Linked DNA regions of Aquibium oceanicum. The protein of the gene in region 1 interacts with the protein of each later gene in a pairwise test. Links are inferred from orthologs where the notes say so. Each region holds a gene or a part of one and is shown on either strand. Other genes may lie near its edges. The genes, in order: trkA and ptsN.

Region 1 (11,294 bases):
GCGCGATCGGCATGATCGACCAGACGAGCGCGCCAGCGGCCTCCACCGCCGAACCCTTTCGCCCCGCCAGCCGCTCGCCCGAGGCGACCGCAAGGAAGAACCCGGCGCCGAGTACGCAGAACGTCGCGGTCAGGCCGAGCGTGTTGGCCGTCATGACCGCGCTGCGGCCGGGAAACTCCAGCGGATTGATGCCGATCATGCCCAACCAGGAAAAGGTCCGCATCAGCCCGTCGAAGGAAACCGAGGCGAGTGCCAGCAGCAGGAACGCCGTTCCGGCAACCGGCAGCGAAGGCTGCTCCGCCAGCCGGGCGCCCGGAAGATTGAGGCGCAGTTCCTTTGGACCCGGCAGCCCTTCGCTGGCGAGGATCCCGATCCGGGAGATCATGCGCAGGAAGACGGTCAGGAACTCGCCGTCCCGGCTCCACCGGTCGAAGCCGAAAAGCACCATCAGCACGAACGTACCGGCCCAGTAGACCGCGACGATCGCGGCGAGCCGTGCAGGGTCGTCGGGTGCCGGATAGACCAGTTCGAACCACGCGAAGCATGCCAGTCCGACGAAGGCCGGCCAGCGGCCGAGCTTTTCCGGATAGGCCAGCCATCCCGTCTCCCCCCTGCCTGCGGCCAGCACCAGGAGACGCCAGGGCCCGTACCAGGGATTGATCCAGCGCCACAGGTCGCCAAACAGCCCCTGCGCCAGCACGATCGCCACCCAAAGCACGGTCCAGACCATCAGCGGCAACGGGTTCGACAGCGGGTCGCGACTGCCCCAGAACCCTGCCGCCACGAGGCCGGCCAGCACGAGGAACGACGCCGAACTCGACACCGGCACACCGCTCCTCGGCATCCGCGCGATGGTCGCCCGCGATTGGGCCAGCCGGTCGAGCGAACGCGGGTCGATGAAGAAAAGCACGAGAAAACTGAGCGCTACGGCGACGGCTCCGCCCAGAAGGTAATATCCCGTCGGCAGAAGCATGACGTATCCGCGATCCGACGCATGCGCGAAAGCCGCGTCGAACCCCAGCGTGGCCGGAACGAGCAGAAAGATGACGAGTAGGACGAATCGGACGTGAAATCGGGTGAGTCGCATGCCTCTGGCCGACCTGAAATCGCCACAGACTTGCACGCGAAAGCGCCGCCGCAAAGTCCCGGCCGTGTTTCCGGGCACGAGACGTGCAGTTGCAATTTTGGCGGGCAGGTTCGGCACATCTGCCCTGAAACTATTTTAGGCCAGACGAGTTCTCGACTTGAATGGATGGCGCTCATGCGTCTATCCATTTGATATACCAAATAGCAGGCTGGAATGGATGCTGACGAGCGGTGACAGCGGTATTGCCGACGACGACGAGGCGCCTTCCCTGGATCAGGGCATGCTTCTCGGGCTCATGGGGCGCGAACTGCGTGTTACGTATCTCGCGGTGTTCCGGAGGGTCGAGGACCAGCTGGAAAAAGTCGGCATAACCCCGCAGCAATTCGCGCTCCTGGTCGTCGTCGAGCGCAACCCCGGCGCCCGCCAGACCTTGCTGGCCAAAGCGCGCGGGCTGGACAAGTCCACGCTCGTTCCGATGATCGACCGGCTCGAACGCGACGGCCTGCTGGAGCGGCGTCCGCTCGCCAACGATCGCCGCGTCCGCGCGATCTGGATCACCGAACGCGGCAAGCAGATCCTCGACGCAGCCATCCCGGTGGTGCGCGAAAGCGACGATCTCGTCCGCGGCAGCCTGACCGAATCCGAAAGGGCGCAACTCCTGAAGCTGATGGAAAAGATCCGCATCGGCATCGAGGACAGTGCGGCCTCTGCGCGTGGGAACGACGCCGCCGCTTGAAGACGCGGCTTGGAACCGGACTGCCACCGCGCTAGGCTCGGCCATGCTCCCCTCCCCCTACATCTCCCGCCTTCTTGAAATCATGACCGCCCTGCGCACCCCCGGCACCGGATGCCCGTGGGACCTGGAGCAGGACTTTGCCACCATAGCGCCCTATACTCTGGAGGAAGCCTACGAGGTCGCGGACGCGATTGAGCGCGGCGACATGGACGACCTGCGCGAGGAACTGGGTGACCTCCTGCTCCAGGTCGTCTTCCACGCGCGCATGGCCGAGGAGGCCGGTGAGTTCTCATTCGGCGACGTCGTCGATGCCATCACCACCAAGATGATTCGCCGACATCCGCACGTGTTCGGCAACGCCGAGGCGCGCGCGGCCGGGTCCGCGAAGGGAATGTGGGACAGCATCAAGGCCGAGGAGAAGGCCGAGAAGCGCCAGAGGCGCCTCGCCCGCGGCCTGTCGGCCGAAGACAGCGGCGACGGTTTCCTCGACAGCGTGCCGGTCGGGCTGCCGGCGCTCGTTCGTGCGAAGAAGCTCCAGGAGCGCGCGGCGAAGGTCGGTTTCGACTGGAAGGAGGCCGGACCCATCCTCGACAAGATCGAGGAGGAGATCGCAGAACTGCGTAAGGCGATCGCCGACGGCGACCAGGCGTCCACGCAGGACGAGTTCGGCGACGTGCTCTTCGCGCTGGTCAATTTCGGCCGTCACGCCGGCATCGACGGCGAGACGGCGCTCCACGGGACGAACGCAAAGTTCCGCCGCCGCTTCCACTACATCGAACGGGCGCTGAACGCGTCCGGAAGCCGTCTCGAAGACGCCTCGCTCGATGAGATGGAAGATCTCTGGCAGCGCGCGAAAGCGGCCGAGTAGTATCGCTACTCCGGCGCCGGCCCAGCGGTCGTTAGCCGGCTTTCCAGTTCGGCGCGTGTTGCGCGCGTGACGCGGATCGTCAGTTCCGCGCCGCCGTCATCGAGGTCCTTGCGCGTGATGATCTCGGCGTTCCGGTAGATCCAGTCGAGGTGGCGCAGGCCGTCCGGCGGGACCTGCACCGTCATCGTCTCCAGATCCCCCGAGACGCGGCTTTCCACGATGGCGAGAAGGTTTTCCAGCCCCTCCCCGCTGATCGCCGACACCGCCACGGGCGGCGCCTGCGGGTCGCGCGCAGCCTGCTGCATCAGCCGCTCGCGGTTTTGCGCGTCCAGCTGATCGATCTTGTTCCAGACCTCAACCACCTTGCCGTCGGGCGCGGTGTCGACGCCGAGGTCGGAGAGAATCCGCTCGACGTCCTCGGCCTGCGCGGCCGTGTCCGGATCGGAAATGTCGCGCAGGTGGATGACGAGATCGGCCTCGACCACTTCTTCCAGCGTTGCCCGGAACGCTGCCACCAGATGCGTCGGCAAGTCGGAGATGAAGCCGACGGTGTCGGACAGGATGACGATCGTGCCATGCGGCAGCCGCACACGACGCAGGGTCGGGTCGAGCGTGGCGAAGAGCATGTTCTCGGCCAGCACCTCGGCGCCGGTCAGCCGGTTGAACAGCGTCGACTTGCCGGCATTGGTGTAGCCCACGATCGCCACCACCGGGAACGGAACCTTGCGGCGCTTGGAGCGGTGCAGTTCGCGCGTGCGCCGCACGGTTTCGAGCTCGCGCTTCAGCTTGGTGATCTTGTCCTGCAGGATGCGCCGGTCGGCCTCGATCTGGGTTTCGCCGGGACCGCCAAGGAACCCCGCGCCGCCGCGCTGGCGTTCAAGGTGCGTCCAGCTGCGCACGAGGCGGCCCTTCTGGTAGTTCAGATGGGCGAGTTCCACCTGCAGCGCGCCTTCCTTGGTGCGCGCCCGTTCGCCAAAGATTTCCAGGATGATGCCGGTGCGGTCCAGCACCTTGGCGTTCAGCGCCTTTTCGAGGTTGCGCTGCTGCACGGGGGTCAGCGGATGGTCGATGATGACCAGCGACGCTTCCGCCTGCTTGATGTGTTCGGCCAGTTCCTCGATCTTGCCGGTTCCAAGAAGCGTCGCCGGACGCGGCACGTTCACCGTCACGATTTCCGTGTAGACCGGATCGAGATCGATCGCCCTTGCAAGCCCGATCGCCTCCGCGAAGCGCGCTTCGGGAGACCGCGACAGCCGCGGACGGGCCTTGCTCTCGTCGTCCTCGCGGGAAAATCGCGGCAGCACGGGCACGACGATCGCGGCGCGCGCCGTCTTGCCCTTCAGTGCCTCGTCGGCCTGCCGGTCCTTCGCCCCCTGCTGGCGCCCGCCCGGATTGCTAGCGTCCAATCAGCTTTCCCGGCTGCTTTCCTCGCCATCGAACATCTGAACCGGCTGGCTCGGCATGATGGTGGAAATGGCATGCTTGTAGACGAGCTGCGAGTGCCCGTCGCGGCGCAGGAGAACACAGAAATTGTCGAACGATGTCACCACGCCCGTAAGCTTCACACCATTGATCAGGAAGATCGTAAGAGGATTCTTGCTCTTGCGTACTGAATTCAGGAACAGATCCTGAAGATTCTGCGAACGTTCCGCCATTTTTCTTTTCTTTCGCCGTTCCCCGTCCCCCGTACACGACGGCGTCAACACGTAAACGCCCGTTCCAAATGTACGAAAAACTACCCACCTCGGAAGGGTTGGCGCAATAGCTCGCCCCACTCCCCCTCAATGCGGTTATCAGGCTTGGCTTTTTTCCGCAACGTCAAAAAAAGCCTCGCGCAGCGAAAGTACCACCGAACCCGGGTGGCCGTTAGCGATCACATGGCCGTCGATCTCGACCACCGGCATCGCGATGGTCGTCGCCGAACTGATGAAGGCTTCCCGGGCGTCCTTCGCCTCCGCGACCGTGAAGCCGCGCTCCTCGATCGCGAGGCCGAGCTTGGCGGCGACCTCGAACAGCGTTGTGCGGGTGATGCCCCGCAGGATGCCGTGGTCGGCCGGCCTGGTGACGAGACGGCCATCCTTCGTGACGATCCAGGCATTCGAGGATCCGCCCTCCTTCACCATGCCGTCGGTGTCGACGAACCACGCCTCCTGCGCGCCCGCGTCCCTGGCCGCCTGCTTGGCCAGTACGTTGGGCAGGAGGCCCACCGTCTTGACGTCGACGCGGTCCCAGCGGTTTTCCGGCACGGTGATCACCTTGATGCCGGTTCCGGCCCGCTTGGCACCAACGGCGGGATCGACCTTGCGCGCCGTGACGACGAGAGACGGCGCGGTATCCTTGGGAAACAGGAAGTCGCGCGGGGCAACGCCGCGCGTCACCTGGAGATAGACAAGGCCGTCGCGCACCCGGTTGCGCGCCACCACCTCGCGAATGATAACCTCCAGCGCCTTGCGGCCGAGCGGCCAGTCCATCGCCAGTTCCCGCAGCGACCGATCGAGCCGGTCGAGATGCCCCTTCATGTCCACGATGAAGCCGCGCGCCACCTCGCACACCTCGTAGACGCCGTCGGCGAACTGGTAGCCGCGGTCCTCGATGTGCACCGCGGCCTCGGCATGGCGCACGTAGCGCCCGTTCACGTAGGAAATTCTCGGCATTGTCCCCTCGGCTCCGACCGGCGCGCTTCTAGAAGAACTCGAGACTGACGCGGAACATCTGTTCGACCTGGCGCACCGCGTTCGCCATGGCGAAGATCACCACCCGGTCGCCGGGGCGGATGAGCAGCGAGCCGCTCGGCTTGATCACCTGTCCGTCGCGATAGACGATGCCGAGCCGCATGCCGTCGGGAAGGTCGAGATCGCGCAACGGCGATCCGACCAGCGGCGAGGTTTCCAGCGCCTCTGCCTCGATGATCTCGGCAGCACCCCGCTGCACGCTGTGGACCGCCCGGATGCGCCCGCGCCGCACGTGCTGGAGCACGCGCGAAATCGTCACGGAGCGCGGGTTGACGTGCGCGTCGATGCCGAGTGTCTTGGTGAAGTCGTGATAGGTCGGATTGTTGATCAGGACCAGGTTGGACTTGCAGCCGAGCCGCTTCGACATCACGCTCGACAGGATGTTCACCTGGTCGTTGTTGGTCAACGCCACCATCAGGTCGGCGTCCTGGATGTCGGCCTCCAGGAGCAGCTTCTGGTCCAGCGCGCTGCCGTGCAGCACGACGGTGCGGCGCAGCTTGTCGGCGATCGTCACCGCGCGCTCGCGCGTATCCTCGATGATCTTCACCTTGGTGCGGGTCTGCCGCGCCTCCAGCGCCTTGGCGACGTAGAGCCCGATGTTGCCGCCGCCGGCGATCACGATGCGCAGCGCCTCCGATTCCTCGTGTCCGAAGAGGCCGAGCGTGCGCCGCACCTGGTCCTTGCGCGTCACCACGTAGGCGAGGTCGCCCGCGACCAGCTGGTCGGCCGAATGCGGGATGAACAGCCGTCCGTTGCGCCACACGCCGACCACGGTCGAGGGCAGGTCCGGGAAGAGGTCCGAGAGCTGCGACAGCGGCGTGTTGATGACCGGGCATTCCTCCAGGCACTCGATCGCCACCATCGCCACCTGGTCGTCGGCGAAGCGCACGACGTCGGTGGCGCCCGGCAGGGCGATGCGCCGCAGCACCATCTCGCCGACTTCGATCTCGGGCGAGATGATCACGTCGATCGGCAGGTTCTCGCGCGAGAACAGGTTCTGGTAGTGCGGCAACAGATAGGACTGCGCCCGGATGCGCGCGATCTTGGTGGGGATATTGAACAGCGAGTGCGCCACCTGGCACGCCGTCATGTTGACCTCGTCGTAGAGCGTCACGGCGATGAACATGTCGGCCTGCTGGGCACCCGCCATCTCCAGCACGTCCGGATGCGCGCCGTGCCCGACGAAGCCGCGCACGTCGAGCTGGTCGCGGATCGTGCGTACCAGTTCCGGCGATGTATCGATGACGGAAACGTCGTTCTGTTCGGCGGCGAGCCGCTCGGCGATGCCGTAGCCGACCTGGCCGGCACCGCAAATGATCACGCGCATTCCTTGCTGCTCCGATCCGTCAAACGCCGAGCGACTTCAGCTTCCTGTGCAAGGCGGACCGTTCCATACCAACGAACTCGGCCGTGCGCGAGATGTTGCCGCCGAAACGGTTGATCTGGGCGATCAGATATTCCTTCTCGAACATCTCGCGCGCCTCGCGCAGCGGCAGGGCCATGATGTGCTGGTCCGACTGGTTGGGCGCGCGCGGCATCACGTCGCCGATCTCCGCCGGCAGGAGGTTGGTCGTGATCGGAGCGTCCACGTCGTCGCCGCGCGACAGGATCATCAGCCGCTCGACGTTGTTGCGCAGCTGGCGGACGTTGCCCGGCCAGTTGTGCGCCTGCAGCACGGCCAGCACGTCGTCTCCGATGCGCCGGTTCCGGATGCCCGACTGGCGCACGACCTGCTTCATGAAGTGGTCGACGAGGTACGGAATGTCCTCGCGCCGTTCCGACAGCGCCGGCACGATCACCGGAACAACGGCGAGCCGGTGATAGAGGTCCTCGCGGAATCGACCCTCCGCGATCATCGCCTCGAGGTTCTGCGCCGTGGAGGAGATGATCCTGACGTCGACCTTCACGCGCTTGGCCCCGCCGACCCGCTCGAACTGCTGGTCGACCAGCACGCGCAGGATCTTGTTCTGCGTCTCGCGCGGCATGTCGGCCACCTCGTCGAGATAGAGCGTCCCGCGATGCGCCTCTTCCAGCGCCCCGACCTTGCGTTCGGCCCCGTTCGGCTCGGTGCCGAACAGCTCGATCTCCATCCGGTCGGGCGTGATCGATGCCGCGTTCATCGACACGAACGGCGCGTCCTTGCGCGCCGAGAGCGCATGGATGGCGCGCGCCGCCGCTTCCTTGCCCGAACCCGAGGGGCCGATGACCATCACCCGGCTGTTGGTCGGCGCGATCTTCTCGATCGAATGACGCAGATGGTTCATTGCCGCCGAATTGCCGATCAGGTCGAACGTGTCGGCAGTGCGCTTCTTGAGTTCCGTCACCTCGCGCCGCAGCTTCGAGGTTTCCAGCGCCCGCTCGCAGATGAGGATCAGCCGGTCGGTCTTGAACGGCTTCTCGATGAAATCGTAGGCGCCGCGCTTGATCGCGGAGACAGCGGTCTCGACCGTGCCGTGGCCCGAGATCATGACGACGGGCACGTTCGGGTGGATCGTCTTGATCTCGTCCAGAAGCGCCAGTCCGTCCAGCCGCGATCCTTGCAGCCAGATGTCGAGCAGGATCAGCCGGGGCACGCGCTCCGCGATCGACGCCAGCGCGCTGTCGCTGTCGAAGGCTGTGCGGGTCTCATGCCCTTCGTCGCTCAGGATACCCGCGACGAGTTCCCTGATGTCCTCCTCGTCGTCGACGACAAGAATGTCAGACGCCATTTTGAACCTTCTCTTCCTGCTTTGCCGTGGTGTCCGGGAGTTCGGCGGCGGACCCGCCCTCGGAAGCCGGCAGGATCACGCGGATCAATGCCCCCTTCCCCCCGAAGAAGTCGGCCGGAGCATCGTGGAGCTCCAGCCGACCTCCGTGATCCTCGATGATCTTCTTGACGATAGCGAGACCGAGCCCCGTACCCTTCGCCCGCGTGGTCATGTAGGGCTCGAGCAGTTTCTGCCGGTTTTCGGCCGGCAGCCCTTTGCCGTTGTCCACCACGTCCACGGTGATCCAGTCGTCCTTTCGCGAGGCCGCGATCATGATGACGCCGGACTGCCCGTCCTTCGTCTCGTTCGATTCGATCGCCTCGGAGGCGTTCTTGATCAGGTTGCCGAAGGCCTGGCTCATCAGCCGGCTGTCGAACCGGCCAACGAGGGGCTCGCTGCCGAAGGCCCTGCGGAACTCCACGTCGGAATTGCCGACCTCGACCAGGAACGACGCCTCCCGCAGCGCCTCGCGCAGATCCATCGGTTCCATCGCGGGCTTGGGCATGCGCGCGAAGGCGGAGAATTCGTCGACCATGCGTCCGATGTCCCCGACCTGGCGGATGATCGTGTCGACGCACTGGTCGAAGACCCCACGGTCCTCGGTGATCACCTTGCCATAGCGCCGGCGGATGCGTTCCGCCGAAAGCTGGATCGGCGTCAGCGGGTTCTTGATCTCGTGGGCGATGCGCCGTGCCACGTCCGCCCATGCCGAGGATCGCTGCGCCTGCACCAGGTCGGTGATGTCGTCGATGGTGACGACGTAGGACGGCAGTTCGGATTTCTTGTCGCCCTCCTCGATCGTCACCTGGACGTTGAAGGTGCGCTCCACGCCGCCGCGGCTGAAGGCGACCTGCTCGCGATGCACCGCCCTGCCCGAGGAGCGCGACACCTCGAACACCCGTCCGATGTGCGGCAGGATCGACGACAGGCGCTCGCCTTCCGAACTCGTCGCCCGGATCCCGAGCATGGTCTCGGCCGACCGGTTGACGATGGTGATCATGCCGTCTGCGTCGACGCCTACGATGCCGGCACTGACGCCCGCCAGCACGGCCTCCGAAAAACGCCGCCGCTCGTCGATCTGGTCCTTGGTCGAGAGGATCTCGTTGCGCTGCGACTTCAGCTGCAGCAGCATCTTGTTGAACGTGTCGCTGAGCGAGGCCACGTCGCCGTCGGAATTGCGGACCGGAACCGACACGTCGAGGTTTCCCGTCGCGACCTCGTCCGCCGCGCCGATCAGGCGGCGAATCGGCCGCACCAGCCTGTCGGCCACCGCGATGCCAGTCCAGATCGCCGACAGGATGATGATCAGCGTCAACCCCAGATAGATTAAGGCGAACGCGACCTGCACCGTCGTGCGGCTGTCTTCGAGCGCGCCGTAGTCGTCCGCGTTGGCCCGCACGATCTGCCGCGCCCGGATCACCTCGGGGTCCACCAGCCGGATCGTGTAGAGATAGACGTCCTCGATCTCGCGCAGGCGGATGATGGCGCCGACGATGTTGCGGGTGCGCGGCTCGATCAGCACAGGCCGTCCGTCCGCGGCTTCCTCCACGGCGCCGGCCGGCGCCTCCGGCATGTCGAAATCGGCGGGCGTCTCGGCCTGCATGATGAAATTGCCGTTAGCGTCGATCAGCGCGGCGTGGGCGAGCGCACGGCCCACCGCCTGCTGGGTCAGGAGCGCCTGGAAACCGATGCGGTCGAGCCCGTAAAGCGAGCGCCGCTGATCGAGGTCGATCGCCATCGACAGCGTAGTGCCCTGAAGGTTGCGCGCGTTTTCCTGGATATAGGCCTCAGCGATCGACAGCGACGAACTGACGATCGCCTTGGTCTTCACCTCGAACCAGCGGTCGAGCCCGATGTCGAGCGTGATCGACGCCACGATGGCGATGATGATGGCCGGCACCGCCGCGATCAGCGAGAACAGCGTCACGATGCGCACGTGCAGCCGCGAGGCCGCCTTGCCGCGCCGCCGCGCCAGCGCGATCTGCTGCACTTCGCGGCCGATCAGGAAGACCAGGAGGAGGATCAGCGCGACGTTGATGCCGATCAGCGTCAGCATCACCTCGTTGGTCGGCGCGATCGGGCCGAGCCCGACGAGGATGACGAAGGAGACGGCGGCGCAGACGAGCGCCGCGATCACCGTCATCATCCCAGGCAGCACCGAATGCCGGCGCCCTTCGGCGGACGCAGCCTCCTCCGGCGGGTCCCCCCCGGCCCCGTCGGCCATATCGGTATGTGCTGCCATAGGCGCGGTGCCACTCCGAATCGTACGTGGCTATTGTGCAACGCATTGTGGCTTTTCTGCAACAAAACGGCGATGCAGCCATTTTCAGTCGGCGTTCTCGGAGCCCGCCTAAACAGCCTCTTCGAAGATCGCAACCGGTCTGGGACGGAGTAGAAGGCGGACGGCACGAATGGCCGCCACGTCCGTCAGGGATGACTTTCTTGTGAGAATCAGGAGGTGCGCGACGTCCGGTAGACGTTGACGCCGAGTTCGCGGATCTTCTTGCGCAGCGTGTTGCGGTTCAGGCCGAGCAGTTCGGCCGCCCTGATCTGGTTGCCACGTGTGGCCGTCATGGAGGCCAGCACCAGCGGATATTCCACTTCCTCGAGGATGCGCTGGTAGAGCCCGGCCGGCGGCAACTCGTCGCCGAAGGAGGCGAAGTAGCGCTGAAGATAATGCTCCATCGCCTGGCCGATGGTCAGGTCCTCCGGCATCATCACGCCGTTGGGCGGCGAGGATGGCCGGTCGGAGGTCTGGAGTTCGGATTCGATGATCTCGGCCGAAATCTCGTCCTGTGGATACAGCGCGGCCAGGCGCCGGACGAGGTTTTCAAGTTCCCGCACGTTGCCCGGCCAGGAATAGCGCTTCATCAGGTCGAGCCCGGCCGTCGAGATGCGCTTGGCCTGCAGCCCCTCGGCCTCGACCTGGATGAAGAAGTGCCGGACGAGGTCCGGGACGTCTTCGGAGCGTTCGCGAAGGGCGGGCAGGCGAAGCGGAACCACGTTCAGCCGGTAGAACAGGTCCTCACGGAAGAGCCCCTGGTTGATCAGCGTGCGCAGGTCCTTGTTCGTCGCCGCGACGATGCGCACGTCGGTCTTGATCGGCGTGCGGCCGCCGACGGTG
Region 2 (11,148 bases), 2.7 Mb from region 1 along the record:
CCCTTGACGGCCTCGGACTTCCCGATGCTTTCCAGCCGGTCGATCAGCTCCTCGTCCTCGACGATCGTGCCCTCGATGCTCACTTGGGCGATGTGGTTGCGGCCTGTTCCCGGCACCGTGTCGCCGAAAGCCCAATAGGCGAAGACGGCAATGGCGATCGCGGCGACGAGCAGCGTCGCCACGCGCCAGAAGGTGAGCTTGCGCCGGAGACGGCGGCGGTCGATGATGTCGTCGGCACGAAGCGCCATGGGTTTCCTCGCGGGGAACAATGGAGTGGTCTGCCGCTTCTAGCGCTTCCCGAGACGATTGGAAACGCCGCTGGCGCCCACCACCCGCCTGTCTTCGATTGCGCCTATCTCGCTCAGGGGCCGCTCAGGATTGCGATTAATCCAAAAATCACCATATTGCAGTGCAATGGGGCCTGTAGCCGGACCGAATGCGTCCGACAATTCGACCGTTGCCGCGGCAACGGAACCATGAGGCTCGCCCGGCACGACATGGCAACCGACACGGCCCACTACGCTCAGTATCGACCGAGCCCGCATGGCGGAGCCGCGGATACGTCGTCGCAAGGCCGCGAAACCGCCTTCGCCGGAGCTCTGCGCCACTCGCGCAGGGTGCGGCTGTTCAAGATCCTGCTGCCCGCCCTTGCGATCCTGCTCGCCTCGGCCTTCGCGATCTATTCCTACGTCCTGTCCCCCACGGGCATCTCGGTCGACTTCGTCGGGTCGGGCATTTCGGACGGCAAGCTGGTCATGGCCAATCCGACCATGAACGGCTACACGAAGGAAAATCTTCCTTATTCGATGAAGGCCAAGCGGGCCATCCAGGATCTCTCCCTCACGGGCGCCATCAAGCTCGAGGGGATCGACGCCAAGGTGCCGCTCTCTTCGGACACCTGGGCGGTCATCAGTGCCGATGGCGGGCTCTACGACGATGCGGGTCAGACGCTGGACATCGACACGCCCGCGACGTTCACCACCTCCGACGGCCTGACGGCGAAGTTCAAGTCCGCCTTCATCGACATGGAGGCGGGGGAGCTAAAGACCTCCGATCCGGTGGAAATCGTCCAGGGGGGCTCGCGCATCACCTCGGACAGGTTCCAGGTGCTTGAAAGAGGCGATGTTTTCCTCTTTGAGGATAGGGTCCGGATGAAGATCGAACCGCGCGAAGCCAAGAGTGAAGAGACGGCGGACGGCGCCGGGAAATCGGGGAACTAGGATGACGCGCCTTTTCTGCGCCCTTGCCGCGCTCTTCGCGGTCGCGATCGGCTGCTCGGCCGCCATGGCCCAGGGCGAGAGCCGCTTTACGGGACTGAAGCTCTCCGGCGATCAGCCGATCCAGATCGAGAGCGACAAGCTGGAGGTTCGCGACGCCGACGGCCTCGCGATCTTCACCGGCAACGTCAACGTGATGCAGGGGGAGACGCTGCTCAAGTCGACGCGGATGAAGGTCTTCTACGCCAAGTCCGGCGATGGGAACGAGCAGGCGGCTCCCGGCGACTCCATGCAGAGCATCGAGCGGATCGAGGTGGACGGGAAAGTCTACGTCAAGACCCAGACCCAGGTGGCGACCTCCGACCAGGCGGCTTTCGACATGGCGACCGATACCCTGACCATGTCCGGCAAGGAAGTCGTTCTTTCCGATGGCCCAAACGTCATCGTCGGTTGCAAGCTGACAGTGCTGATGAGCACCGGAGAGGCCACTCTCGACGGGTGCGGCAAGAAGGAAGGCTCGGGCCGGGTCAAGATGCTCCTGCAGCCGAGCTCGCGGTCGCAGTAGGGCGGCCCGGAGTGTCGTTCTTCTCGCGCAAGACCGTCAGCGCCGCTGCCGCCGCGCCGGCTTCGCCGGCGAAGCCCGACCGCGACAAGTTGAAGGGCACGCTGATCGCGCGCGGGCTGTCCAAGAGCTATCGCGGCCGCGCGGTGGTGAGTGGTGTCTCCATCGGCGTGCGCGCCGGCGAGGCAGTGGGCCTTCTCGGACCCAACGGCGCCGGCAAGACCACCTGCTTCTACATGGTCACCGGGCTCGTGCCGGTCGACGAGGGGACGATCGAAATTGACGGTTTCGACGTCACCACGATGCCGATGTACCGGCGCGCGCGCCTCGGCATCGGCTATCTGCCGCAGGAGGCCTCGATCTTCCGCGGCCTGACGGTCGAGCAGAACATCCGCGCGGTACTCGAGGTCGTCGAGAAGAACCGCAAGCGGCGCGAGGAGAAGCTGGACGAGCTGATGGAGGAGTTCCACATCTCGCACCTGCGCAAGTCTCCGGCCATCGCGTTGTCGGGCGGCGAGAGGCGGCGTCTCGAGATCGCCAGGGCGCTGGCATCCAACCCGAGCTTCATGCTGCTCGACGAGCCCTTCGCCGGCATCGACCCCATCGCGGTGTCCGACATCCAGCAGCTCGTGCGCCACCTGACCGCGCGCGGCATCGGCGTCCTGATCACCGACCACAACGTTCGCGAGACGCTGGGGCTTATCGACCGGGCCTACATCCTGCATGCCGGCCAGGTGCTCACGCATGGCCGGGCCCACGACATCATCAGCAATCCGGACGTGCGGCGCCTGTATCTCGGCGAGGCCTTCTCGCTCTGACGGGCCCTCCTCCGCCTCCGTCACCTGCCTTTTGATCGTCCCCTGAAACCGTTCGGTAAGCGCCGCCTGATAGCTTGGCCTTGACAAGCAAAAGCCGGGCCAGTTTCTAATGCGGCTGGACGGTTGGTCCGCAAGGACCGGGTGTGGGGTACAGGGTAAATCAGTATGGCGCTCGCAGCGAAACTTCAACTGCGGCAATCGCAGGCGCTCGTAATGACGCCGCAGCTGATGCAGTCGATCCGACTGCTCCAGTTCACGCATGCCGAACTCGAGCGCTTCATCGACGACGAGATCGAACGCAATCCGCTTCTCGAACGTCGCGCCGACGAGGACGACCGGCCGGAGCCCGAGGCAGAACCGACCCCCGAGCGCGAGGCGGACGGCGAGACCGAGTGGTTCGCCTCCGATCTCGACCACAATGCCGAACGGCTCTCCGACCGCCTGGATTCGTCCCTCGAAAATCTCTACCCGGACGATCCGGGCATCCGCGACCGGCTCAGCCCCGACCTTTCCCTGACATGGAAATCAGCCATGGGATCGGGCGGGTCCGCCGGCGAGGGCTTCGATCTGGAGGACATCGCTGCCGCGGCGGTCACGCTGCGCGATTCACTGACCGAGCAGATCGCCTTCGGCTTCACCGAACCGTTGCACCGTATCATCGCATCCGAACTGGCCGATTCCCTGGACGATTCCGGCTATCTCCGAGACGATCCGGCGGAACTGGCGGCCCGTCTCGGGGTGGAGGCTTCCATCCTGGAAACGGTGCTCGCCGCCTGCCAGAACTTCGATCCGCCCGGCCTGTTCGCGCGCAGCCTCTCGGAATGCCTGGCGATCCAGCTGAAGCGCCTGAACCGGCTCGACCCCGCCATGCGGGCGCTCCTCGACAACCTCGATCTCCTGGCGCGGCGCGATTTCGCCGCGCTCCGGCGGCTTTGCGGAGTCGACGAGGGCGACCTGATCGATATGCTGGGCGAGATCAGGGCACTCGATCCGAAGCCCGGAGCGGGCTTCGCCGGACAGGGGGCCGAGACGATCGTTCCCGACGTGATCGTCCGTGCGGCTCCGGACGGCACATGGGCCGTGGAGCTCAATCCGGAGACCCTGCCGCGAGTTCTCGTCGACCAGACCTATCTGGCGCGGGTCTCCGCAGGGGCGCGGTCTTCGGCCGACAAGGAGTTCCTGTCCGACTGCGTGCAGAGCGCCAGCTGGCTGACGCGCAGCCTCGACCAGCGCGCCCGCACGATCGTCAAGGTCGCCTCGGAGATCGTTAGGCAGCAGGACGCCTTCCTGATGAACGGCATAAGGCATCTGCGTCCGCTCAACCTGAAGACGGTGGCCGAGGCCATCCAGATGCACGAATCGACGGTCAGCCGCGTGACCGCAAACAAATACATGCAGACGCCACGCGGCGTCTTCGAACTGCGCTTCTTCTTCACCGCTGCGATCGCGTCCGCGGAAGGCGGCGACGCGCATTCCGCCCAGTCCGTCCGCCACCGCATACGCCAGATGATCGACGAGGAAAGAGCTTCCGACGTGCTCTCCGACGACGCGATCGTCGACATCCTGAAGAAAAGCGGGATCGACATCGCCCGCCGAACGGTCGCCAAGTACCGGGAGGGCATGAACATTCCGTCCTCGGTGCAGCGGCGGCGGGAAAAGCGCGCGATGGCCGGCGCGATCTAGAAACGCCTCGCGATCTCCGATCCGCTCCTGCGCCTGATGCATCCCGGCGCATGTCTTTCTGGCCAAACCGGTTCCCACTTTCGGGAGAGATGCTCCCGTTGTCGCGTGGGCGGCCGCGCCCATGCCGCAGCGGAAATCCACGCGGCGCCGGCTTCGCGTTGACAAAGCAAATCGAAGTTCCTAGAAGCCGCCCACCCGCGGACCGGCGTGCTGCGCCGTCCGATCACATCGGAACTCGCGCCGGTACCTGGCGTTACGTCGCCGCACCTGCTTGTGCCGTGCGATCGCAGGTATAAACTCGGTAGCGTCACACACCACGGCAGGAAAGGTCGGTTTCGAGATGGGCCTGCGCATATCCGGCAAGCAGATGGAAATGGGTGAGGCGTTCCGCACCCGAATCGATCAGAGGATCGAGGAAGCGATCTCGAAATATTTCGATGGAGGGTTCTCCGGCCACGTTACGGTGGAAAAGTCCGGATCGCGCTTCTCGGCCGACTGCATGATTCACCTGGATACCGGAATGGCGCTCCAGGCCGAGGGACAGGCGCTGGATCCCCAGCTTGCCTTCGACGCCGCGGCCGAACGCATCGAGAAGCGCCTGCGCCGCTACAAGCGCCGCCTCAAGTCGCACCAGGCCGCATCGCCGGAAGAGGCGGTCTGGACCGATATCCCCTACAGGATCGTCGCCGCGGTGGCCGATGAGGAGGACGAAGTCGCGGAAGACTACGCGCCGACCGTCGTCGCCGAGACCTCGCTCGTGCTCAAGACCATGAGCGTGGCCTCCGCCGTCATCGAACTCGACACCAAGGACAGCCCGGTCTACGTTTTCCGCAACGCAGCGACGGACACGGTCAACATCGTCTACCGGCGCGCCGACGGGAACATCGGCTGGATCGATCCATCCGCCGTGGCATCGAACTGATCCTAGAGCCTCATCGCATTGCCCGGCCTGTTGGGGACGGCCCCGCGGTGGCACAAATCAAGGACGCGAAGCAATGGATCTGAGCGATCTGATCGAGGTTCCGGCGATCATGCCGGCCTTGAAGGCCAATTCCAAGAAACAGCTCCTGCAGCTGATGGCCGAGAAGGCGAGCGAGATCACCGGGATTGCCGAGCGCGAGATCTTCGACACCATCCTGCAGCGCGAGCGGCTCGGATCGACCGGGGTCGGCAACGGCATCGCCATCCCGCACGGCAAGCTGCCAGGTGTGAAGGAGATCACCGGCGTCTTCGCGAGGCTGGACCATCCGGTGGAGTTCGAGGCGCTCGACGATCAGCCGGTCGATATCGTGTTTCTGCTGCTTGCGCCGGAAGGCGCGGGCGCCGACCACCTCAAGGCCCTGTCGCGCATCGCGCGGGTCTTGAGGGATTCCGAAATGGTGGCGAAAATCCGCGGCACAAAGGATGCGGCGGCGATCCACACCTTCCTCGCGTCGACCCCCGCTTCGCACGCAGCCTGAGCGGGGGGCGGTAGAGGGATCGTCGGCGTCAGTGAATGCTGACGGCGGTGAGATCGTTCTGCATGGCGGCTCCCAGCGCGCTGTCGCGCTCGTCCGTCAGGAGGATCGGCTGGCCATTGGCCGCGAAGAGCGCCCAGAGTTCCAGGCCCGGAGCGATCTCGGGCATGCCAGGGAAGCGGCCCTTCAGTTCCTCGCTCTTCACCTTCTTGAGATAGGCGAGAGCGCCTTCTCCGAGGTGGGCGAACTGGTCCGCCGTCATCGTGGAATTCCGTTCTTGTTCAGTCATTTCAAGCCTCCTTGCCGAGGGCTGCCAGGATGCCAACCCGCGTTCGAGCTAAGGGTTCCGATCAGTCTTTCACCGATATGTTTATTTTCCGTACCAGCCTTTCGGGCTGCGGACGGTCCAGATCGACGGAAAGGAGCCCGTTCTTCAGTTCCGCTCCCACCACGCGCATGCCATCGGCGAGCACGAAGGAGCGCTGGAACTGCCGCGCGGCGATGCCCCGGTGCAGGTACTCCCGCTCGGCGTCGTCCGTCTGCTTGCCGCGGATCACGAGCTGGTTCTCCTCGGTCGTGACCTCGAGGTCGTCTTCGGAGAAACCGGCCACGGCCAGCGTGATGCGCAACCGCTCACCATCGGCGTTGGTCCCGCGCAGCCGTTCGATGTTGTAGGGTGGATAACCGTCCCCGGACTTGGCGACGCGTTCGAGCGTCTTTTCCATTGCATCGAACCCGAGCAGAAGCGGGCTCGAAAAAGGCGTCATGCGCGACATGGTCTGTCAGTCCTCCTAAGAGCGACGTGGAAAGCGGGAAAACCCGGATGGCATTCTCCCGCGTGCCACTGATATGGTCCGGCGCTTCGTTAAGTTCAAGCGGTTGCAGGAGCAGGCCATGGGTACCCCGCGCAAGATCATCATCGACACCGATCCCGGCCAGGACGACGCCGTCGCGATCCTGCTCGCGCTGGCCAGTCCCGAGCTGGACGTGCTCGGCATCACCGCTGTCGCGGGCAACGTTCCGCTAGCGTTGACGGAGAAGAACGCGCGCAAGATCTGCGAACTTGCCGGCAGGCCGGAGACCAGGGTCTTCGCCGGCTGCGTGCGGCCGCTGGTGCGCGGGCTCGTCACGGCCGAGCACATCCACGGGCGCACTGGCCTCGACGGTCCGGAGCTTCCCGAGCCTGCAATGCCGCTCCAGGAGAAGCACGCGGTCGACTTCATCGTCGAGACGCTGCTTGCCGAGGACGAGAAGGCCGTCACGCTCTGCACGCTCGGGCCGCTCACCAACATCGCCGCAGCTCTCAATCGCGCGCCACAGATCGCGCCGCGCGTCCGCGAGCTCGTCCTGATGGGGGGCGGCTTCTTCGAAGGCGGCAATGTCACGCCGGCGGCGGAATTCAACATCCATGTCGACCCCCACGCGGCGGAGGTCGTCTTCAACGCCGGAATACCGCTGGTCGTGATGCCGCTCGACGTCACCCACAAGGCGCTGACCACCGCAAAGAGGGTGGAAGCCTTCCGCGCGCTCGGCACGCGGGTCGGCACCGCAACGGCGGAGCTGCTGGAGTTCTTCGAGCGCTACGACGAGGAGAAGTACGGCAGCGACGGCGGACCGCTGCACGACCCATGCGTGATCGCCTATCTGATCCGTCCCGAACTCTTCGGCGGCCGCCACTGCAATGTCGCGATCGAGACCGCTTCCGAACTCACCATGGGCATGACGGTGGTCGACTGGTGGGGCGTCACCGGACGAGAGAAGAACGCCACGGTGATGCGCGACGTCGATTCCGACGGCTTCTTCGCGCTTTTGACGGAGCGGCTCGGGCGTCTCTGAGTCCGGCGCCGCCTCCGGATCTCTACTCCGCGCCCTTCAAGGCCTCCAGCACATCGGCTCGCACCGGGATTGCCGGCTGGGCGCCGGGTTTGAGGCAGGCGAGCGCTCCGGCGACCGCGGCGCGCTGCAGCGCGGCGTTCAAGCCGATCCCTTCGTCCAGACCCGCGCCGAGATAGCCGCAGAACGTGTCGCCCGCCCCGACGGTGTCGACGGGCTCGATGGTGATCGAGGGCACCGAAAGCTCGGCACCCGGCGAGGCGGCGACGGCGCCCTCGCCGCCCAGCGTCACCACGATCGTCCTCTCGGTGGTGCCGGCAAACGCGCGCATTTTCGCCACGCGGTCGGCGCCGGAAAGTCCGAGCGCCTCGGCATAGCGGTCAAACTCCGTCTCGTTGGCGACGACGATGTCGGCCTCGGCGAGCAGGGGAACCGCCTCGGCGCGGAAGGGGGCCGTGTTCAGGATCGACACGGCGCCGGCCTTGCGGGCAGCCCGAAGCGCGGCTTCGACGGTAGAGAGCGGAATCTCGTGCTGGAGGAGCACGACGTCGCCCTTCTCCATCATAGCCTTGCCGACGTCGCCCGGCAGCACGGCGGCATTGGCGCCGGGCGCGACGGCAATCATGTTCTCACCGTCGGCGCCGACCAGGATGAGCGCCACGCCGGTGGCCGCATGGGAGACGTGGACGCTGGACAGGTCGACGCCGCCGGCGCGAAGCAGCGCCAGCGCCTCCTCGGCGAAGGCGTCGCTTCCGACCGAGCCGATCATGCGGACCTCCGCGCCGGCGCGCGCGGCGGCGAGTGCCTGGTTGGCCCCCTTGCCGCCCGGAGCGGTCGAGAATCGGTCGCCGCCGACCGTCTCTCCCGGATTGGGAAGCCGGTCGACGGTGGTGATGAGGTCGAGATTGATGGAGCCGATGACGATGACCACGAACGTCCTCCCGATGGTTCGGTAGGTACGCTAGACGATTTGCACGGCGGATTGAACGCTGTCGTGGCGCTATCCCGCGATCCGGCCCGCTTCCCATCCCAGAATGGCGCGCTTGCGCGTCAGGCCCCAATGGTAGCCGGTCAGCGCGCCGGATTTTCCGACCGCCCGATGGCATGGCACGACGAAGGACACGGGATTGGCGCCGATCGCGGCGCCCACGGCGCGGCTCGCCTTCGGCGCGCCGATCTCGGCGGCGATGCGCGAATAGGGCTTGGCCCGCCCCATGGGAATGTCGAGCAGCGCCTCCCAGACCCGTACCTGGAAATCGGTGCCGATCAGCACCACCCTTAGCGGTTCCTCGCCACGCCAGCGGGACGGTTCGAAGATGCGGGCGGCATAGGGCGCCGTGGCCGACAGGTCCTCGACATAGGTGGCGTTCGGCCAGCGTCCCGACATGTCGGCGAAGGCGGCCTTCTCCTCGCCCGCGTCGCAGAAGGCGAGCCCGGCCAGGCCCCGGTCGGTGGCCATGACCAGCGCGATGCCGAAGGGCGAGACGTGGTAGCCGTAGCGGATCGTCAGCCCCGCGCCGCGCGACTTGTAGTCCCCCGGCGACATGGCCTCGTGCGTGACGAAGAGGTCGTGCAGGCGCCCGGGACCGGACATGCCGAGTTCGAACGAGGTTTCGAGCAGCGGCAGGCCTTCGTCGAGAAGCCGCCGCGCGTGGTCGAGCGTGACCGCCTGGAGGAAGGCCTTCGGTGACAACCCCGCCCAGCGCGTGAACAGCTTTTGCAAGCCCGTGGGCGTTTCGCCGACGGCATCGGCGAGCTCTTCCAGCGACGGCTGGTCGCGGTAGTCGCGGCTGATCTTCTCGATCACCTTGCGCACGACCTCGTAGTCGCCGAAATCGGCGGCGTGCGGAGCGGGCGTGACGTCTTTCTGGAGGATTGCGGTCTGGGCGTTCATGGCGGTGTCTCCTTGGCCGCGACTATCGCGCGAACCGGAAACCCTCTCCACCCGAAACTTGCCGGATCAGAGATCAGCCGGCCTTCGCCGTCGCGAGCGCGCGGCCGAAGGCGGTCGCGAAGCTTTCGCGGTCGTCCGGATTGAGGAAGCTGCCGATCGTGACATTGCGGCCCTGACCCTCGACGGCCATCCGCGTGATGCCGATTTCCTCATGGCGCGACACCGCGAATTTCGCCCAGAACGGGTTGAACTGATGCGACTCGCTGCGCCCCGACGGCGCGAACTTGCGGATGTCGAGCCGCGTGCGCGAAACACTTACCTCCTCGCGGGCACGCGCAGCGCGATAGTTCATCCGGAACGCGCCGTAGATGAGGAGCACGTCGAGCCCGAAGAAGCCGACGATCGGCCAGGCGCCGATGGACCAGAAAAGAAGGCCGATCGAGAACGAGATGGTGCCGATGATGCCCATGAGGATGGCGAAACCCCTGGGGCCGAGCGAACGGTGCGGCGTCAGCAGCGCGCTGAAAATCGGCTCGTCCGCGGCGTTTGTTTCGTGCATGACAGGGAATTATAGAGGGCGGATGCAAAAGCCCAAGACCAAAAACGCCGCACCCCGCACGGCGAAACGACCCTCCGCGAAGAGACGGCGAAAGTGCGCCTATTCGCCCGATGAAGTCCGCGAGATTTTCCGCCGCTTCGCCGTCCAGCGGCCGGAGCCGCAGGGCGAACTGGAGCACGTGAACCCGTTCACCCTGCTCGTCGCCGTCGTGCTTTCGGCACAGTCGACGGATGCCGGCGTCAACAAGGCGACGCGCGCGCTCTTTTCCGTCGCCGACACGCCGGAACGGATGCTGGAACTGGGCGAGGAGAGGGTGGGCGAGCACATCCGCACCATCGGGCTCTGGCGCAACAAGGCGAAAAACGTCATCGCGTTGTCGCAGGCGCTGATCCGCGACCACGCAGGCGAGGTGCCCGGCGACCGGGACCTCCTCGTCAAACTTCCAGGCGTCGGACGGAAGACGGCGAACGTCGTGCTCAACATGGCGTTCGGACAACCGACCATGGCCGTCGACACGCATATCTTCAGGATCGGAAATCGCTTGGGGCTGGCGCCGGGCAAGACCCCGGAGGAGGTCGAGGCCGGGTTACTGGCGGTGATCCCGGTCGAATATATGCGCCACGCGCATCACTGGCTGATTCTGCACGGACGCTACGTTTGCAAGGCGCGCAAGCCGGAGTGCCAAAGCTGCGTCATCGCCGATCTTTGCAAGGCCGCCGAGAAGACGAACGCAATCCCCGCGCCGCTTGTGCCGCTCGGTCCGATACCCGAGGCGAGCCTCTGAAGCGCCGTTCGGCGCGCCGCATGATCGTCTCGGTGTCTCGCGCAACGACACGGGTGTCAGCGTTCAGGGAAATGGGCGGCGCCGAGCGCGCCGGCCTGATTGCCGCCGCCATACGTCCGCTCCGTCTGCTCGAGCTGGTCGAGAAGACCCTGCATCTTGTCTGGCAGGCCGTCGCGAAGTTGGAACGCGGGCAATCCCCGCAGAAAGCGTGCATTTTGCTTGGAACGCAGTTCGCGCGTCAGCAAGCGGGCCGCCTCCTCTTTGTCGTGGCTTTCTCGTGAAGCCATGTTTCTTCTCCAGGTCTCGATCTTACTGTTGCGAGGACAACCAGTCTGTCCCGG

Evidence for each region.
Region 2: the proteins of trkA (region 1) and ptsN interact in binary tests that used the Escherichia coli proteins (3 or more experiments, as listed by UniProt). The link is inferred for Aquibium oceanicum from one-to-one orthologs.

The regions. Positions count from the first base shown.
Region 1 is NZ_CP018171.1:3,108,089-3,119,382, forward strand. What follows is about bases 4,563-7,463. They hold trkA (Trk system potassium transporter TrkA), read right to left. Parts: upstream 6,751-7,463; coding sequence 5,374-6,750; downstream 4,563-5,373. Other genes in these bases: BSQ44_RS15200 (D-amino-acid transaminase), read right to left, coding at 4,563-5,345; ntrX (nitrogen assimilation response regulator NtrX), read right to left, coding at 6,770-7,463. Outside these bases: BSQ44_RS15175 (hypothetical protein), read right to left, coding at 1-1,087; BSQ44_RS15180 (MarR family winged helix-turn-helix transcriptional regulator), read left to right, coding at 1,305-1,823; mazG (nucleoside triphosphate pyrophosphohydrolase), read left to right, coding at 1,867-2,691; GTPase HflX, read right to left, coding at 2,697-4,097; RNA chaperone Hfq, read right to left, coding at 4,098-4,346; more of BSQ44_RS15200, read right to left, coding at 4,485-4,562; more of ntrX, read right to left, coding at 7,464-8,131; BSQ44_RS15215 (sensor histidine kinase NtrY-like), read right to left, coding at 8,121-10,394; ntrC (nitrogen regulation protein NR(I)), read right to left, coding at 10,622-11,294. UniProt on the Escherichia coli protein: Part of the constitutive potassium transport systems TrkG and TrkH. May regulate the transport activity of TrkG and TrkH systems. Binds to NAD(+) and NADH.
Region 2 is NZ_CP018171.1:434,238-445,385, reverse strand. The notes cover bases 4,253-7,007. They hold ptsN (PTS IIA-like nitrogen regulatory protein PtsN), read left to right. Parts: upstream 4,253-5,275; coding sequence 5,276-5,740; downstream 5,741-7,007. Other genes in these bases: BSQ44_RS02245 (nucleoside hydrolase), read left to right, coding at 6,632-7,007; BSQ44_RS02250 (Hsp20 family protein), read right to left, coding at 6,088-6,513; BSQ44_RS02255 (BQ00720 family protein), read right to left, coding at 5,769-6,026; hpf (ribosome hibernation-promoting factor, HPF/YfiA family), read left to right, coding at 4,621-5,202; rpoN (RNA polymerase factor sigma-54), read left to right, coding at 4,253-4,280. Outside these bases: signal peptide peptidase SppA, read right to left, coding at 1-248; LPS export ABC transporter periplasmic protein LptC, read left to right, coding at 477-1,220; BSQ44_RS02280 (LptA/OstA family protein), read left to right, coding at 1,222-1,782; lptB (LPS export ABC transporter ATP-binding protein), read left to right, coding at 1,794-2,597; more of rpoN, read left to right, coding at 2,763-4,252; more of BSQ44_RS02245, read left to right, coding at 7,008-7,573; BSQ44_RS02240 (ribokinase), read right to left, coding at 7,596-8,501; BSQ44_RS02235 (methylated-DNA--[protein]-cysteine S-methyltransferase), read right to left, coding at 8,571-9,464; BSQ44_RS02230 (DUF2244 domain-containing protein), read right to left, coding at 9,538-10,023; nth (endonuclease III), read left to right, coding at 10,046-10,807; BSQ44_RS02220 (hypothetical protein), read right to left, coding at 10,864-11,094. UniProt on the Escherichia coli protein: Seems to have a role in regulating nitrogen assimilation.